Regions from separate parts of the Clostridium estertheticum genome, predicted to be linked through region 1. Evidence: predicted binding sites of a transcription regulator. Region 1 holds the regulator's gene; the other holds the start of a gene.
What was found. Region 1 encodes LexA, which represses DNA repair genes until DNA is damaged. Its sites were predicted from a motif close to CNAACANNTGTTNG; they were not measured.
Positions count from the first base shown of each region.

Region 1 (8,190 bases):
ACGTTATTTAGTAAGTTAAGTAAAGATAAAGTGAAAATTACGAAAGATAACATAAAAATTTTAGGAGTTGTAGTTACAGGTGATAAAGATTCTTTAAAACTCCTTAAAAATAAATCTTTTATTAAGGCTTCTAGCCTTGGAGCAGTGGGTGATAAATACTAATTATAAATGTCAACTGCTTGTATAATTTATAATTGAGAGGAGTAAAAAAATGAAAATGTTTTTTAAATTTGATTTTAAGAGAGCTTTTTTTTCTAAGAAAACTTTAATTTCAAGTCTAATAATTTTAGCATTACTATTAATACCGTATTATAGTGAAATTAATTTTCCACATCCTGGATTAGACGGCATTAATTATTTTATAAGAATAGGTGGGTTTACTTATCTTCCCTTTATTGCACCATTACTTGCTAGTATTCCATTTTCTAATTCTTATATTATAGATAAGGAAAAGGATGTTTTTAGCAAACTTTTTACAATAATAGACCCAAAAGTGTATTTCACTAGTCATTTGATAGTAAATGCCTTAGTTAGTGGGTTTGTATTTTTAATAACTAAAACTATATTACTTATATTCTTAATCGGTGCTAATGGCATTAATAATACTCATACAGATGTTGTGGGGGCATTTAGTCCTATTTATTATAAGTCTAAAATTGCTTATATTATTATTTCACTCCTTATAACCTTTGTTAGTTCAGCTGCGTTTTCAACATTTATTTTAGGAATATCAACGTTAACAAAAAGTAAATTTTTGCTTATATTATTACCTTTGTTTTTTGTTGTAGTTACAGCTGTTATATTACCAAACACTGGTTTAGTTGAGCAGTTAAATGTTATGGCATTATTTCAAATTGATATATACACTAAAATTACAGGCATAGGAATTATATTGTATGATTTAATATTATTTTCAATAGGTAGCTTCTTATTTTATTGCTTTGGTTATAAAAAAATGAATAAGGTTATATAAGAAACATTTATTATTTATATCCTTGGTTAACTTAACAAAAAATATCTTGTCAAAATACTTGACAAGATATTTTTTGTTAAGTATAATTGTAAATATAAGGATACACAGGAGGCGTTAATTATGAAAATTACAACTGGGCAAGCTGCACGAGGGGACAATTTTTTTAAAAGGCCTATTTTAATAAATAAATTATGGAGAAAAATTGATTCAGATAGTAGCATTATAATTTCAGCTCCAAGAAGAGTAGGGAAGACTTCTTTAATGAGGTATATAGAAGATAACCCAAGGGAGAAGTACTATGTAGTTTATGTAATTACAGAGTCTGTATATAACGAGAATAAGTATTATAAGGAAATTGTAAAGGCCATTTTAAATTGTGATTCAATAAGAAAAAGAGATAAAGTAATAAATTCAATAAAGGACATAGCTAAAAATGTTTTTAAAAGTATAGATGAGGTTGGTATAGATTCCGTTAAGTTTAGCAAAAATATTGAATATAATTATTATGATAAATTTATAGAAATCATGAAAACTATTGATTTAGAAGGGCACAAATTAATTATAATGATAGATGAATTTGCTCAAACAATAGAAAATATTCAACAAAAAGAAGGCACTGCATCTGCAGTTCATCTTCTTCAAAGTAATAGAGTTTTAAGGCAAAATAGTGATATAAATAATAAATTTCAATTTATATATACAGGTTCCATAAGCCTTGAGGGCATTGCAAGACGAATGGATTCTTCAAAGTTTATAAATGACCTAGATATAGTAAAAGTTACTCCACTAAGTGAATCAGAAGGTAAAAATCTTATAAATGAGCTACTTAAAGGACTGGATTTTACTATGGACGAGAGTACTATAAATCATATGCTTAATGAGATTAAGTGGTTAATTCCTTTTTATATTCAACTTGCTATGGATAAAATTCAGGATATTTATGACGAAGATAATTTATGCGTTATACATAATAAATCAGTAGATGTTGCAATAAAACGTATGATAGAAGAAAACAATAAGTTTAGTAGTTGGCATGAGAGACTTGTGGTGTACAAAAATAATGATTATAAGTTCATTATAGAAGCATTAGATCTAATATCTATATCAGAAGCTAAAAAGATAACTTATAATGAAATACACAATTTAGCCGTGAAATATAATCTTTGCGAAACATATAAAGATCTCTTGAATACTCTTATAGATGATGGATATATAAATAATGATGATGAAGGAAAATTTTATACATTTACTTCTCCAATATTAAGAATGTGGTGGTGTAAAAAGAATGCAAACTAGTAGTGTAAGTTTTTATAACCCCAACAATTTAACAGAGAAAGAACTAATTGATAGTTTTGTAATAAGAAAAAAAGAATTTCAAAAAATTATAAATGATATAAAAAGTTCAGATATGAAATATCCAGAGCAGCATTATATGATAGAGGCTCAAAGAGGATATGGTAAAACAACTTTACTTAAAAGATTATACTTTGAAATTAAAAGAGATACAGAATTAAAAGAAAGACTTATTCCTGTTATATTACCAGAGGAACAATATAATATACGTAGATTATTTAAGCTTTGGGAAGTCGTAGCACAAAATCTTGAACTAGAAAGTACTGAATTTATAGGACTTTATAATCAAATGGATAAAGATGCAAATGAAGAAAACTACGAAGATATATGTTTTAAAATAGTCGAACAAAGACTTAAAGAGCAAAATAAAAAGTTAATACTTCTAATAGATAATACTGAAGATATTTTGAAGAAGTTTAAACTTATTGAGCAGCAAAAACTTAGAGAAATTTTATTAACCTCTTCTGAAATTCGTTTTATAGGAGCATCTTCAGAGGTTTTAGAATTCACTTTTAATTATGAAAAACCCTTCTATGACTTCTTTAAGTTAATAAAATTAAAAGGATTAACTACAGAAGAAACTAATGAATATTTTGAAAAATTAGGAGAAATTTCTAATAAGAAAGGTATGAATGAACTAATCAAAATCAATAAAGGTAAAATAGAAGCCATAAGGCGGTTAACTGGTGGGGTACCTAGAATAATGTCATTACATTTCAGTAGTGTATGTTCTGATAGAGGACTAGCCTTTAAAGACATAGATACATTATCGGATAAAGTAACACCTCTTTATAAGCACGTAATGGATAATTTATCTCCAGTGCAGCAAGAAATTGTAGATGTTATATCTTTAAGCTGGGAGGCCATAACTACAAAAGAAATTGCAGACAAAATAAGAATGCAAAGCAAAGAAGTGTCAGCTCAGCTAAATCAATTAGAAAAGAATGGTGTAATAAATAAAATACCTCTGAACAAGAAAAATTATATGTATCAAATTAAGGATCGATTCTTTAACATATGGTATCTAATAAGATTTGGAGGAGAAAAAGAAAAACAGCAGGTGTTATGGCTTGTAAATTTTTTAGAAAGCTGGTGTAGTAGGGAAACTTTAATTAATAAAAGTAAAAACAAAGAACAAGATTTAAATTATGATAAAAATCGTAACAATTTTAGCAGTATCTATGAATTATCAAAAACCTTACTTTTGAATGATAAAATAGAAGAATCCGTTAAAAAGTCTCCCTTGTTTTTACAAGTAGCTAATAATACAGATAAATATAATAGATTTATTAATGAGTATTTTATATTACTAATGGCTAAAAAACAATATAACTCATTATTAAATCTATTTAATGAAAAGAAATTTATGCTAAAGGATAAGTTTAAGCCTACTTATTATGCTTTAATGTACTTTATAAAAAATCAAAATGAAAAATTTGAAATTGAATATAAAAAAGTGGGGGAGGAATTAAAGGAAACTGTTGAAGAAATTATTGAAGAAGTTAAGAAGAATGAAGAATAAAAACTAAATAAGGAGAATAAGTATGGAAAAGAAAACCGCTTTGGTAGTTGGAGCTACAGGACTTGTTGGGGGCAATTTAGTTAATATGTTATTAGAAGCCCCTGAGTATGAAATGGTAATAGTTTGGGTTAGAAAATCTACGGGAATAAATAATAAAAAGCTTGAAGAAAAAATAATCAATTTTGAATTGCTTGACACCTATAAGCTTGAAGACACGGTTAATCATATATTTTGTTGCCTTGGAACAACTATAAAAAAGGCTAAGAGTAAGGAAGTTTTTAAAAAAGTTGATTTGGAATATATAGTTTCTTTAGCAATGAAAGCGAAGGAAAATGATGTATCACAATTTCTTGTAATTTCAGCAATGGGATCTGATGTAAAGTCCGCCGTTTTCTATAACAAAGTTAAAGGTCAAATGGAAAATGAACTTAGCAACTTAGGGTTAAGAGGCCTTAAAATTTTTAGACCGTCTTTACTTTTAGGAGATAGAACTGAATTTAGATTTGGTGAAAAAGCAGCGGAAGTTGTTTCAAAATGCATACCATTTATATTTAACGGTGCTTTAAAAAAATATAAACCTGTATACGGAAATACTGTGGCAAAAGCTATGTATAAAGTTGCAATAGAAGAAAAATCAGGAATAGAAGCTTTTAATTCTGAGGTAATTCAAATAAAGGGCACAATATGAATAAAATAGTGTAGATGTATGTTATTATTAATGATGTAAATTAAAATACATAATACAAAGGGGACATGGATCATGTTAGATATAACAAAAGAATACCTACAAAAAAAGTATAAAATAAATTCAAAAACGATAGGACTCTATGATATAGCAATAAAAGATGTGCAAAGTGAGTTTGAAAAGCTTGATGAAGTAAGGGAGTATAACCAACTTAAGGTTTTGACTGCACTTCAAGATGAGAGAATTAGCGAATCTCATTTTACAAACTCTTCTGGATACGGTTATGGTGATATAGGACGAGATTCATTAGATAAAGTATATGCAAGAATTTTCAATTGCGAGAGCGCACTAGTTAGGCCACATTTTGTTAATGGAACACACGCAATTGGGGCAGCATTGTTTGGCAATTTAAGACCTAATGATACAATGCTATCTGTATGTGGAACGCCTTATGATACACTACATAATATAATTGGTATAACTAATAAGAAAGATATAGGATCATTAAAAGATTTTGGCGTAAAATATAAACAACTAGAATTAAATAATTCTAAGGTTGATATAGATCTAATGAAAAAAACAATGATATCAGATAAATCAATAAAGCTCGTTCATATTCAAAGATCTACTGGATATGGATGGAGAAAAGCTTTGTTGATTTCTGAGATAGAAGAAATTATAAAAGCAGCAAAATCTATAAATCCGAATGTAATTTGTTTTGTGGATAATTGTTATGGAGAATTTATTGAAACTACAGAGCCAACAGATGTTGGTGCAGACTTAGTTGCAGGTTCTTTAATAAAAAATATTGGTGGCGGAATTGCACCAACAGGTGGATACATTGCAGGTAAAGAAGAATATGTAGTGCAAGCTTCATATAGACTAACAATTCCAGGCATAGGTGGAGAATGTGGTTCTACATTTGGAGTAATGCGTTCTTTATTTCAAGGATTGTTTCTAGCTCCACACGTAACTATGGAAGCGTTGAAGGGTGCTATTTTCTGTGCAAGGATTATGGAACTTGCAGGGTTTGATGTTCTTCCTAAATATACTGATAAAAGAAGTGATATAATTCAAGCTATTAAATTTGGAAATAAGGAAATGCTAATTAATTTCATTAAAGGGATACAAGCAGGTTCTCCAATTGATTCATTTGCTCAGTGTGAACCATGGGATATGCCAGGATATGAAGATAAGGTAATAATGGCAGCAGGGGCCTTTATTCAAGGAGCATCTATAGAATTATCTGCAGATGCTCCAATAAGGGAACCTTATATAGCATATTTACAGGGCGGATTAACATTTGATCATGCTAAAATTGGAATATTAATAGCTCTTTCAAAAGTTATATAAATTTCGAGTAAATACTTCAATATAGGATAGAAAAAGAGACTACAATTAAAATTATTGTAGTCTCTTTTGTTTCCTTTAAAGAAATAATTAATACTTTCTATAAATGCCGACGAGTATACCTAAAATTGAACAGTCATCTAATATGATAGGGGACATTGATGAATTCTCAGGCTGAAGCCTTATATGTCCTTTTTCTCTAAAAAATCTTTTAATAGTTGCTTCATTCTCAATAAGTGCTACAACTATATCACCATTTTTAGCTGAATTAACTTTCTCGATTATAGCAAGATCACCATCTAATATTCCGGCTTCTATCATGCTACTACCAGAAACTTTAAGCATAAATAACTCATTATTAGTTTTAGTAAAATTTAAAGGTATAGTAAATGTATCTTCAACATTCTCAACCGCAAGGATTGGTACCCCAGCTGTAATTTTCCCTATAATAGGTATATCTATAAGTTCTTTTCTTATAACAGCATCCTTTAATAATTCTATTGCACGAGGTTTAGCAGGGTCCCTACGTATATATCCTTTTTTTTCTAATCTTTCTAAATGACCATGAACAGTTGAGGTGGATTTCAATCCTACAGCTACACATATTTCTCTCACTGAGGGTGGATATCCTTTTAATTGAACTTGATCTTTTATAAAGTTATATATTTCACTCTGTTTATCTTTTTTTTGAGTTAACATGTAAACACCTCTCATTCATGGTATAATTATACCATATAAGTTCAAAAACATCAAACAAATGTTCTATTTCAGGGTATAAGAATAAAAATTAATAAGTATTTGATTAATGATACCTTATTTGTTATAATAGTTCATTATAATAGTATTAGAAATAAATGTAGTGGGGTGTTGTATGTCTAAAAACTGTATATTTAATAATAAGAAAATTTGTAATGACTGTGGTGATTGTGAAGTCTGCGAATTAAATTCAAATAAGAAATGTGATAATTGCGGAAAATGTTTAGAACTTGAAGGTTTTGATGTTAAAGCTATAAAAATTGATGAAGTCTTTGAAGATGCTGGAACTGGAAAGTTAGATGATGATATTTATAACGTGGATGAAATTGATGAATCTGCTTTAGAAGAGACCATAGAAAATAAAGATGAAGAAACATCTAAAGATGATGAAGCATCAAAAATTGAAGCATACGAAGCGTTTTTAGCTGAGGAAAAGCAAGAGAAGCTAAATAAAGATAAATACATACCTGAAAATAATGAAGTTTGGGAATTTATAGATGATATAGATGGAGCAAAAGAGTTACTTGAAGACGAAGAAGATAACTCAGAATTTCTTCAAGAGGAATTTCCAGGACTTATAAGACTAAAGAAGGTATAAAAAGTATAGAGTAAGAGGGCACAGGAGTATATATTATCACGGATGTGATAGTATATACTCCTTTTTATTATTCATCAGATAGGGGATTCGACTTAACAGCATTTCTTAGTTTTTCATCGTCAGCATGAGTATATATCTGAGTGGTAGAAATATTTTCATGTCCTAATATGTCTTGTAAACTTCTAATATCTACGTTTCCATACTTATACATAAGGGTAGCTGAAGTATGTCTTAATTTATGAGGAGTATATTTATTTTTGTTGAGCCCAGCATCTCCTATATGCTTTTTAACAATTCTTTCTACCGTTCTTTTATTAATTCTTCCAAACTTGCCACTGATAAAGAGGGCATCCTTATCCTCAGCATGAATTTTATCTATGTTCATATTTCTAATAGGTAAATATTTATAGATTGCTCTAAGTGATGCTTTATTTAAATAAATTGTTCGCTCTTTATTTCCTTTCCCAATTACAGATAATGTATCTTCTTTCATATCGGACAAATTTATACTACAAAGTTCTGACAATCTGAGACCACAATTTAGGAATAATGTAATAATACTATGATCTCGAATAGAATGTTTATCTCGAGAGATTGTAGCTTCGAGTAGGTCCTTACTTTCATTTAATGTTAAAAAAACTGGGCTTCTTTTTCCAATCTTAGGGGACTCTAAATCTATAGTTGGGTCTACAGTTAGTACTTTAGCCTTAGTAGTTAAATATTTAAATAGGGACTTTATGGATGCAATTTTTCTAGCCTTAGCATAATTGCCATTAGCCCTATATTTACCAAGATAAGAGATAAAGGCGTATAAATCCTGTAATTTAAGAGTTTTTAATGTATCTAAGGTAAAGTCGCTAATTACAATGTCTTCAAGCTTTATGTTCTTATCTGAAGGAATTAAATCTTTATACATTTTTAGAAACTTTAAAAGTAATGACAAATCGGCAGTA
Region 1 covers NZ_CP015756.1:2,412,842-2,421,031, forward strand. Annotated here, with positions in the region: gene A7L45_RS11080 (anti sigma factor C-terminal domain-containing protein) at 1-162, shown strand, start outside; gene A7L45_RS11085 (hypothetical protein) at 212-973, shown strand; gene A7L45_RS11090 (ATP-binding protein) at 1,094-2,269, shown strand; gene A7L45_RS11095 (ATP-binding protein) at 2,259-3,848, shown strand; gene A7L45_RS11100 (NAD-dependent epimerase/dehydratase family protein) at 3,871-4,536, shown strand; gene A7L45_RS11105 (methionine gamma-lyase family protein) at 4,609-5,886, shown strand; gene lexA (transcriptional repressor LexA) at 5,974-6,582, opposite strand; gene A7L45_RS11115 (hypothetical protein) at 6,755-7,237, shown strand; gene A7L45_RS11120 (tyrosine recombinase XerC) at 7,305-8,190, opposite strand, start outside.

Region 2 (8,190 bases), 480 kb from region 1:
ATAATAAATGTTCAGCATCTCATCGAAAATGTGGAGAAGGTGCTGCAAAATCAGCTAAACCATACATCTGCAGGTGTCATGCTGGTTTGATAGATTTTGCGGCTCCAATTTTAGTAAATGGAGAGCATATAGGAACTATATTGGGTGGGCAATTTTTAATAAAGAAACCATCAGCTTCAGATTTTAAAAATATAATAAAAGAACCAACTACTAGTGAAAATAGATTTTTAGAGGCACTTAGCGAAATTAATGTTATAGAAGAGCAAAAATTAAAATTGGCTGTAGAAACTGTATTTATTATTGCCAATTCAATTTCACAAATGGGCTATGAAAAATTAAATCTAAAATTAGATGCTAAAAAAATGGAAAGTAGTATTTTAGATCAAAACAGATTGTTAGAGGAATCTAGGAAATGCAATATGGATCAATCAGAAATGTTTTCTTCTATGTCGCATGAATTAAAAACGCCACTTAATATTATTTTCAGTGCATTACAATTACTAGAAAGTAAATATGATACCAAGTCCGTGGTTCCTGATTATGAAATGTTTTCTAAATATTCAAAAGTAATGAAACAAAATTGTTATAGATTGATAAGGCTTATTAATAATCTTATAGATATGAATAAGATTGAACTTGGTTTTTTTAAATTAGAATTGGCAAATGGAAATATTGTAAAAACTATTGAAGACATCACCCTATCTGTAGTTACTTATGCAAAAGCGAAGAAAATAAGTATAGTGTTTGATACGGATATAGAAGAAAAAATAACATCTTTTGATTCAGGTAAATTGGAAAGAATAATGCTGAATATATTATCAAACGCAATTAAATTTACTGAAGCTGACGGTATAATAAATGTAAATATTTACGATAATGAAAACTATATACTTATAAAAATAAAGGATACAGGAATTGGAATACCTCAGAACATGTTAAATAAAATTTTCAACACATATATCCAGGTTGATGATTCCCTTAGAGGGACTGTGGAAGGCAATGGGATAGGATTATCATTAGTAAAATCATTGGTAGAAATGCATGGAGGAGATATAAGTGTTAAAAGTGAAATGGGTGTTGGAAGTGAATTTAGTATCAAATTACCTATTAAGCTCATAGAATCTCAGATGTCTCACAGAAATAAAAATTATAATATAAATGATCCTATAGAGAAAATTAAAATTGAATTTTCAGATATATTTTCTTAGTTGTTTTTAAAAATTTTTACTAGAAGAAATGAGAGTTAAGATAAAAGCGGTAGCATTACCTACTGTTTTTATCTTCATCATTCTTTGCAGTATCTTTTTACAAGATACTTTTATTATATAATTTTCACTTTAAATTTTATACAATATCCACCTACATGTTGCAAGCTCATATTTAATCTCAAATAACTTCATAGAATTATCAATCAAACTTTGGCATTTATAAACAGTCATAATATTACCTGCAAATCTCTGCGTATCCTTTACTATAACTTTATCTATTTTTATAACTTGCATAGGTTCATCATTTATTTGCATTCTAAACCTTACAGGTTTTATGTTTCCTTTGTTATCTGTATAAGAAATCATTTCTATAGGTAATGCTAAAACTTTCATTTATTTAATCTCCTTTAAAGCATTGCGCTCATTAATGGGTATTCTTCCTCCCCCTCTGCCATTCCGCCACACATATTATTTAACCCTGAATGAAGAAAACAAGATCTACTGATAGCTTTAGAACCATATTTTAGTCTAATTTCATCAATTGTTTTATTAAGATTGCTATCTTTCTCATAATTAAAAGTATCAAGTAAAGAACTCTGATAAAAATCATTACCACAAAAGTCTGTTATATGTACTCCCAGACGCCTTATTGGATTACCTTTCCAAACATTATCAAATAGATAACAAACTATTTCATGTATTTTACGAGTAGAATCAGTTGCTACCACCAATTTTTTCTGGCGAGAATAAAATATCATATCACTTCCTCTAACACTTATACTTACCACAGTGCAACAATTCTTCGAATCTCTTAAACGCATAGATACAGTTTCACATAATGATAACAATACTATATGAGCTGTTTCTTTATCGTAAACATCAAATGGAGTTGTAGTAGAATTTCCTATTCCCTTCATTTCGATGTAATTGCTCTTTCTAACCTCGGAAAATTCGTTGCCATTAGCATAATTCCAAATAACTAAGCCATGACTCTTGAATTTATTCTTTAAGATTTTTAAATCATAATTTGCTAATTCTCCAATAGTATTAATGTTTAAACCATGCAATTTAGGTGTCGTTGCTCTGCCCACCATAAATAGATCTTCAACTGGTAATGGCCACATTTTACTTTTAATTTCCCTGGGAAATAAAGTGTGTATTCTATTTGGTTTCTTGAAATCTGAGGCTACTTTTGCGAGCAGTTTATTATTTGATATCCCTATATTTACTGTGAACCCAAGTTCCTTACTTACCCGATCCTTTATAATTTCAGCGAGCTTCATATAATCTGGATACAAACCTTCCATGTTAGAAAAATCAAGAAAACTTTCATCTATACTAAACCGCTGAATCTTTGGAGTATACTGCTCAAATATTTGATGCATAGCTGCACTACACTTCATATACAACCAATATCTTGGTGGCACTATTACAATACTAGGACACTTCGCCCTAGCACTATATAAAGTTTCTCCCGTGTGAATATCGTATTTTTTAGCTGGAATTGATTTTGTTAAAACAATACCGTGCCTGCTTTCTTCATCCCCACCTATTACAGAAGGAACTAATCTTAGATCTAATAACTCACCTCGCTGAAGTCTATAAGCAGCTTCCCATGATAAATAAGCGCTATTAGCATCTATATGAAATATCAATCTACTCATAACCCTCTTCCTTTCTTTAATCTTCACTTTTTAATTTCAGAACATACGTTCGTAATACTATTATATACTATTTGTTTGCTTTTTAGAAGTTAATTTATATACCTTTTATAGAAATTTTTGTATTTTTTAATCTTTATAATACAATTGATGAATATATCATCTTATACAATACCAAAAATCACAAAAAAGATTAAGCGGCCTTAGTCCCCTACAATTTAGGACTTTAGCCGCTTAAATCAATTTTATTATTTACTTATACCTCAATATTGTGTAATATATCCTTTTTTAATATTATTTATTTTTCAATCTCAATACAGTGTCAACCACATTATTAACTGTAAATCCAAACTCTTCAAATAAAATTTCTGCTTTACCTGATGCACCAAAGTGATCAATTGAAATTACGGCTCCGTCAAGTCCCACATATTTGTGCCAACCAAATGAAGATGCTGCTTCTACTGCAACTCTTGCTCTTACATTGCTAGGCAATATCTTTTCCTTATATTCTTTACTTTGTCTATCAAACAACTCGAAAGAAGGCATACTTACTACCCTCGCATCTATTCCCTTTTTCTTTAATTCATCTGATGCCTTAAATATTAGTTCAACCTCTGAGCCAGAAGCAATTAATATTACATCGGGTGTTTCTTTTACAGAATCCTTGAGAATATATCCACCATTAAGTGCTTCCTTACTTGAGCCATTATATAATGGCAAAGTTTGTCTTGTTAATACAAGGGACACTGGTCCTTCTGATTTTGCTATTGCTAGGTACCAACCTGCAGCTGTTTCCTTAGAATCAGCTGGTCTAAACACTACCATATTGGGCATAGCTCTTAAAGCAGCTAATTGTTCAATAGGTTCATGAGTTGGTCCATCTTCACCAACACCAATACTATCGTGAGTAAGTACATAAGTTATTGGTAATTTCATTATTGCACTAAGTCTCATTGCACCCTTCATGTAATCACTAAATACAAAGAATGTAGATACAAATACTTTTAAACCACCATGAAGATATATTCCATTAGCGATAGCAGCCATTGCATGTTCTCTTACTCCAAAATGCATGTTTGCTCCAGATCTATCCTCGGCTGAGAAATCTCCTCTATCTTTCATATATGTTTTGTTTGAAGGAGCAAGATCTGCTGAGCCTCCAATTATATTTGGTACAAGCTTTGCTAACCTGTTAATAAGAACTCCGGATGCTTGTCTTGTTGCCATTGGTTTATCGAAACTCCAAAAACTTTCATCCTCTAATAAATCAGTGGCTATTTTACCACTAAACCAAAGTTTCCATTCTTTTGCAAGTTCTGGGTAAGCTATTTTGTAATCTTCAAATAACTTGTTCCAGGTTACTTCTTTAGATGCTGCTTTTTTATTAAAGCTTTCCATTTGTTTTTTAACTTCTTCTGGAACAGTAAAAGGTTCATAATTCCATCCTATGTTTTCCTTTAATGCAATGATATTTTCTACTCCAAGTGGTTCCCCATGTGCACAAGCTTTTCCTTGCTTAGCAAGGCAACCATAGCCTATTATATTCTTGACTATTATAATTGTTGGCTTTTTATCTTCCTTTTTAGCAGCAATTATAGCAGTATTTATTTCTTCTATGTTGTTTCCATCGGCTACTTTTATAACCTGCCAACCATATGCCTCATACCTTTTAGCAACATCTTCTCTAAAAGCAATATCAGTACTTCCTTCAATCGATATATTATTGGAATCATACATCATTATAAGTTTTCCAAGCCCTAGTGTTCCTGCAAGGGAAGATGCCTCACTTGAAATTCCTTCCATTAAACAACCATCTCCAGCTATAGTATATGTATAATGATCTATAACCTTAAAATTTTGTTTGTTAAATTTTTCTGCAAGATAGCTTTCAGAAATAGCCATACCTACTGCATTACAAATGCCTTGTCCAAGTGGTCCTGTAGTTGTTTCAACTCCGTCTGTATGTTTATATTCTGGATGTCCTGGTGTTTTACTTCCAAACTGTCTGAAATTTTTTATATCTTCAACACTTAAATCATATCCAAATACGTTTAAAAGTGAGTATAGAAGCATAGACCCATGACCAGCTGATAGTACAAATCTATCTCTATCTTCCCATTTTGAATTTTTAGGATTATGTTTCATTTGCTTTGCCCATAGAGTATAAGCCATGGTTGCACATCCAAGTGGTAACCCCGGATGACCAGAATTTGCTTTTTGCACCGCTTCTGCTGAAAGTACTCTTATAGTATTAATAGCTAAATTATCTACATTCATTATGTGCACCTTCCTATATTTAAATTATGAATAGTTATGTTTATACTTTTTAAACTCGTTTTAATAAGTTCATTCTACATCTTATTTTCACTTTCTGCAATATTTTTTTGTAAACTTTTTCATTTTTTTTAGAATTATTAAAAAATTGGACTCTATGTTATTTTTATTTATTATGATAATTCAAATCCCAACTGCTCATGTTCTATTTTCTTAAATTCAACCTGATCCACGCAGACTTGACTTCTTACCTGCATTACTACCGTCTGCTGCTTATTACCAATAAGTTTTTGACCAAGTATATAATTCACATCAAACCTTCCAGATATAGCAGGAGTAGCACCACGGGCTGGCACAATGAGCTGTACATTATTTGTTTTTAGAAACTCAAATATAGGTTCCCAAATATATATGTCTTTAGCTGCTCCAAAGGGATTATCTATAAATATAATTTTTCTTAATTTATTATTATCAACATTAAAGGAATTTATATTTTTAATGTAATTAATGATGGATATTAAAAATTGAATATATATTCCTTGTGACTGACCTGTACTGCCAACCGCCTGCTCATATTCCAATATTTTACTTTGTTCTGATATCTGTTCTCTTTTGTAAAGTTTTAAAACTATTTTATTCATGTCTGTTACAATAACAGAAAAAAGCCTTTTAAGTGCTAATTGATTTTTAATATATTTTATCTTATCTAAATTATCATCCATATTATCAACATTTCTTATTATCTCTTCTATATACAAAGACATATGGAATTTTTGCTGCTCTTCTTTAACATAGGGTAGCTGAAGACTAACCATTTGTATTATCTCATTATTTAAATTTAATCTTGATAAACGTGGCAATCTATCAAGCTCTGTTTTCACATCTCTGCAACGTTGGAGGCATTGATTTTGAAAATTATCTTTTATTTGCTCCATATCTTTAATATCATTTTCTATTTTTCCCTGTTGAAGAAATATAAGTTCTTTAATACTTTCTAAATTTTCTATAAGCGCTTTGCACTCAATAGTTAAGACAGGAGCATTAATGCTCCTTAAAAATTCTTCGGCTAGATCAAAAGCTCCCATTTCTTTAAGAGTTTTTATATTTTTTTCTTTATTACTTTCAAAGCTTGATTTACCGTTTTTTTCTTTAATGCAAACTTTATCAAAGTCTTTTTCTAAACCTTCATAATAACTTTTTATATCTAAAGTTTCTTCTAGCATGTCATTTGTTTTGTCTTTAGAAATATTACTAGATCTTAGAACTACTTCAATATTAACTATAATAGCTTTTAACTTCTCAATAACTTTATTAATCTTAATTTGCAATATTAAAAGTTCTGCTTTTTTCAAAGCAAGTTTTTCTCTTTTGCGAGTATTTTCTTCTTCAAATTGTTGAAATTTAAAGGCTTCAATTTCAATAGCTACATATTGACCAAAATCCTTTGAAAAACTATCTTCTAGTAGTTCAATTTTTCCACAAATATTACTCCTGGCTAATGTATACTTTTGAACATCTTTATTAACCACTTCCTGCTTTTCTTTTAATATTTTATGTTCTTCTTTTAATTCTTTTAATTCTTCCTGCTTTGTTACTGAAATCTCATTTCTATCTTTAAGTTCATAAAGCTTATCTATAGAATATTCTCTATTATCAATTTCACTCCTATCTTTATCCATATTACTTTGATAATTTTGTAGGAGTTGATCTTTGTCCCTTATATCTGAATTTTTTTCTTCTAATGCTTTTTTGCTTCCTCTAAATTTCGCATCTATTTCATCATCAGTTATGTTTAATTCTTCATATTTATCGTTATTATAATATGTTTTATACATTTTAGTCCATTCATCATTTACTTCATCTATTTCTCCCTTTAAGTGACTATTTACCTCAAGTTCATTTTTTTGCTTACTTTCCTCTGTTATCATTTGTTTTTTAATTTCCATATGCTTCAAGTTTAAAGAATTTAAACTTTCTACAAATCTCTGAAATTTATTTTCTTCCAAATCTAAATTATCTAAATCAATCTTTAATTCACTAATATTCTTTAAATCCCTATCTAGAACAATTAACTTATTCTCTAAATCTATATTTTCTAAATTAATGTTTTTCATCTTAAATTCAAGTCCATCTACAGCTTTACTACAAACTATCCTTTCATTTTCTAATGAAATTTTTTCAGAATTTAATTTAGTGCGATCCGCTTTAATCATATCTATTTTATTATCATAAGAAAACTTGAACTCTTTAATATATGTATTATCTATTTTTAAGGTTTCTTCATTTCTTTTAAGAAGGTCCAGGTTACTTCTTATCTCTGATATTTCTCCCCCTATTTTATCTTTTTCCTCTTTTATTTTCTCTGAATTTATAAATTTGGACCTATCTTTTAAGGCGAAATCCAAACCATTAATATTAAAGTCAAAATCATCTTTAATAGTCTCTAAGCTAATAATCGGAATAGCATAGTTACCAAAATCACAATCTCTGAACTTTTCGTCCTTAATAAGTTTATTAAAATTATAAGTTACAATAATAGAGTATGGAAGAAAAGGTATCTTACTTAAAAGGGTTTCTTTTTCCTCTATTGATAGGTCTTTAAGATATTCTATGCCTAGTATTCCGTCCTCATTATAGTTCCTATTAATATATCTTTTTACTTTTAATATTTCTTTAGTTGTTGGCATTGGCTTATCCTCATCTAACTGAGCATAATAATCTAATGATTGTTGTAATACTTGTTCCTGTGCAAGTATTGCTCTAAGCAGCTCGTTATATTTAATTTCTAGACTATTACTTAAAGATAAAACATCCCGTACCCCATAAACTTCTAATAATTTATTGACCTTAATTTTATCTATGTCATACTTATGAGTTAAATCATCATATTCTACTATTTTGCCTTGAATTGAAGTTGTTTTTTCTTCATTTTTGGCAATATCAATTTTGTAGTTACTATTTTTTAACATTAAAGAATCAAATACATATTTATTATCTTTTATTTTTAAAAAGGCTTCTGATCTATCCAGATCTATTTTTTTGATATC
Region 2 covers NZ_CP015756.1:1,936,834-1,945,023, reverse strand. Annotated here, with positions in the region: gene A7L45_RS08940 (sensor histidine kinase) at 1-1,208, shown strand, start outside; gene A7L45_RS08935 (hypothetical protein) at 1,338-1,601, opposite strand; gene A7L45_RS08930 (DNA polymerase Y family protein) at 1,616-2,872, opposite strand; gene tkt (transketolase) at 3,164-5,146, opposite strand; gene A7L45_RS08920 (coiled-coil domain-containing protein) at 5,317-8,190, opposite strand, start outside.
Region 2: the regulator LexA is predicted to act here: its motif matches at 2,911-2,924, upstream of A7L45_RS08930 (DNA polymerase Y family protein).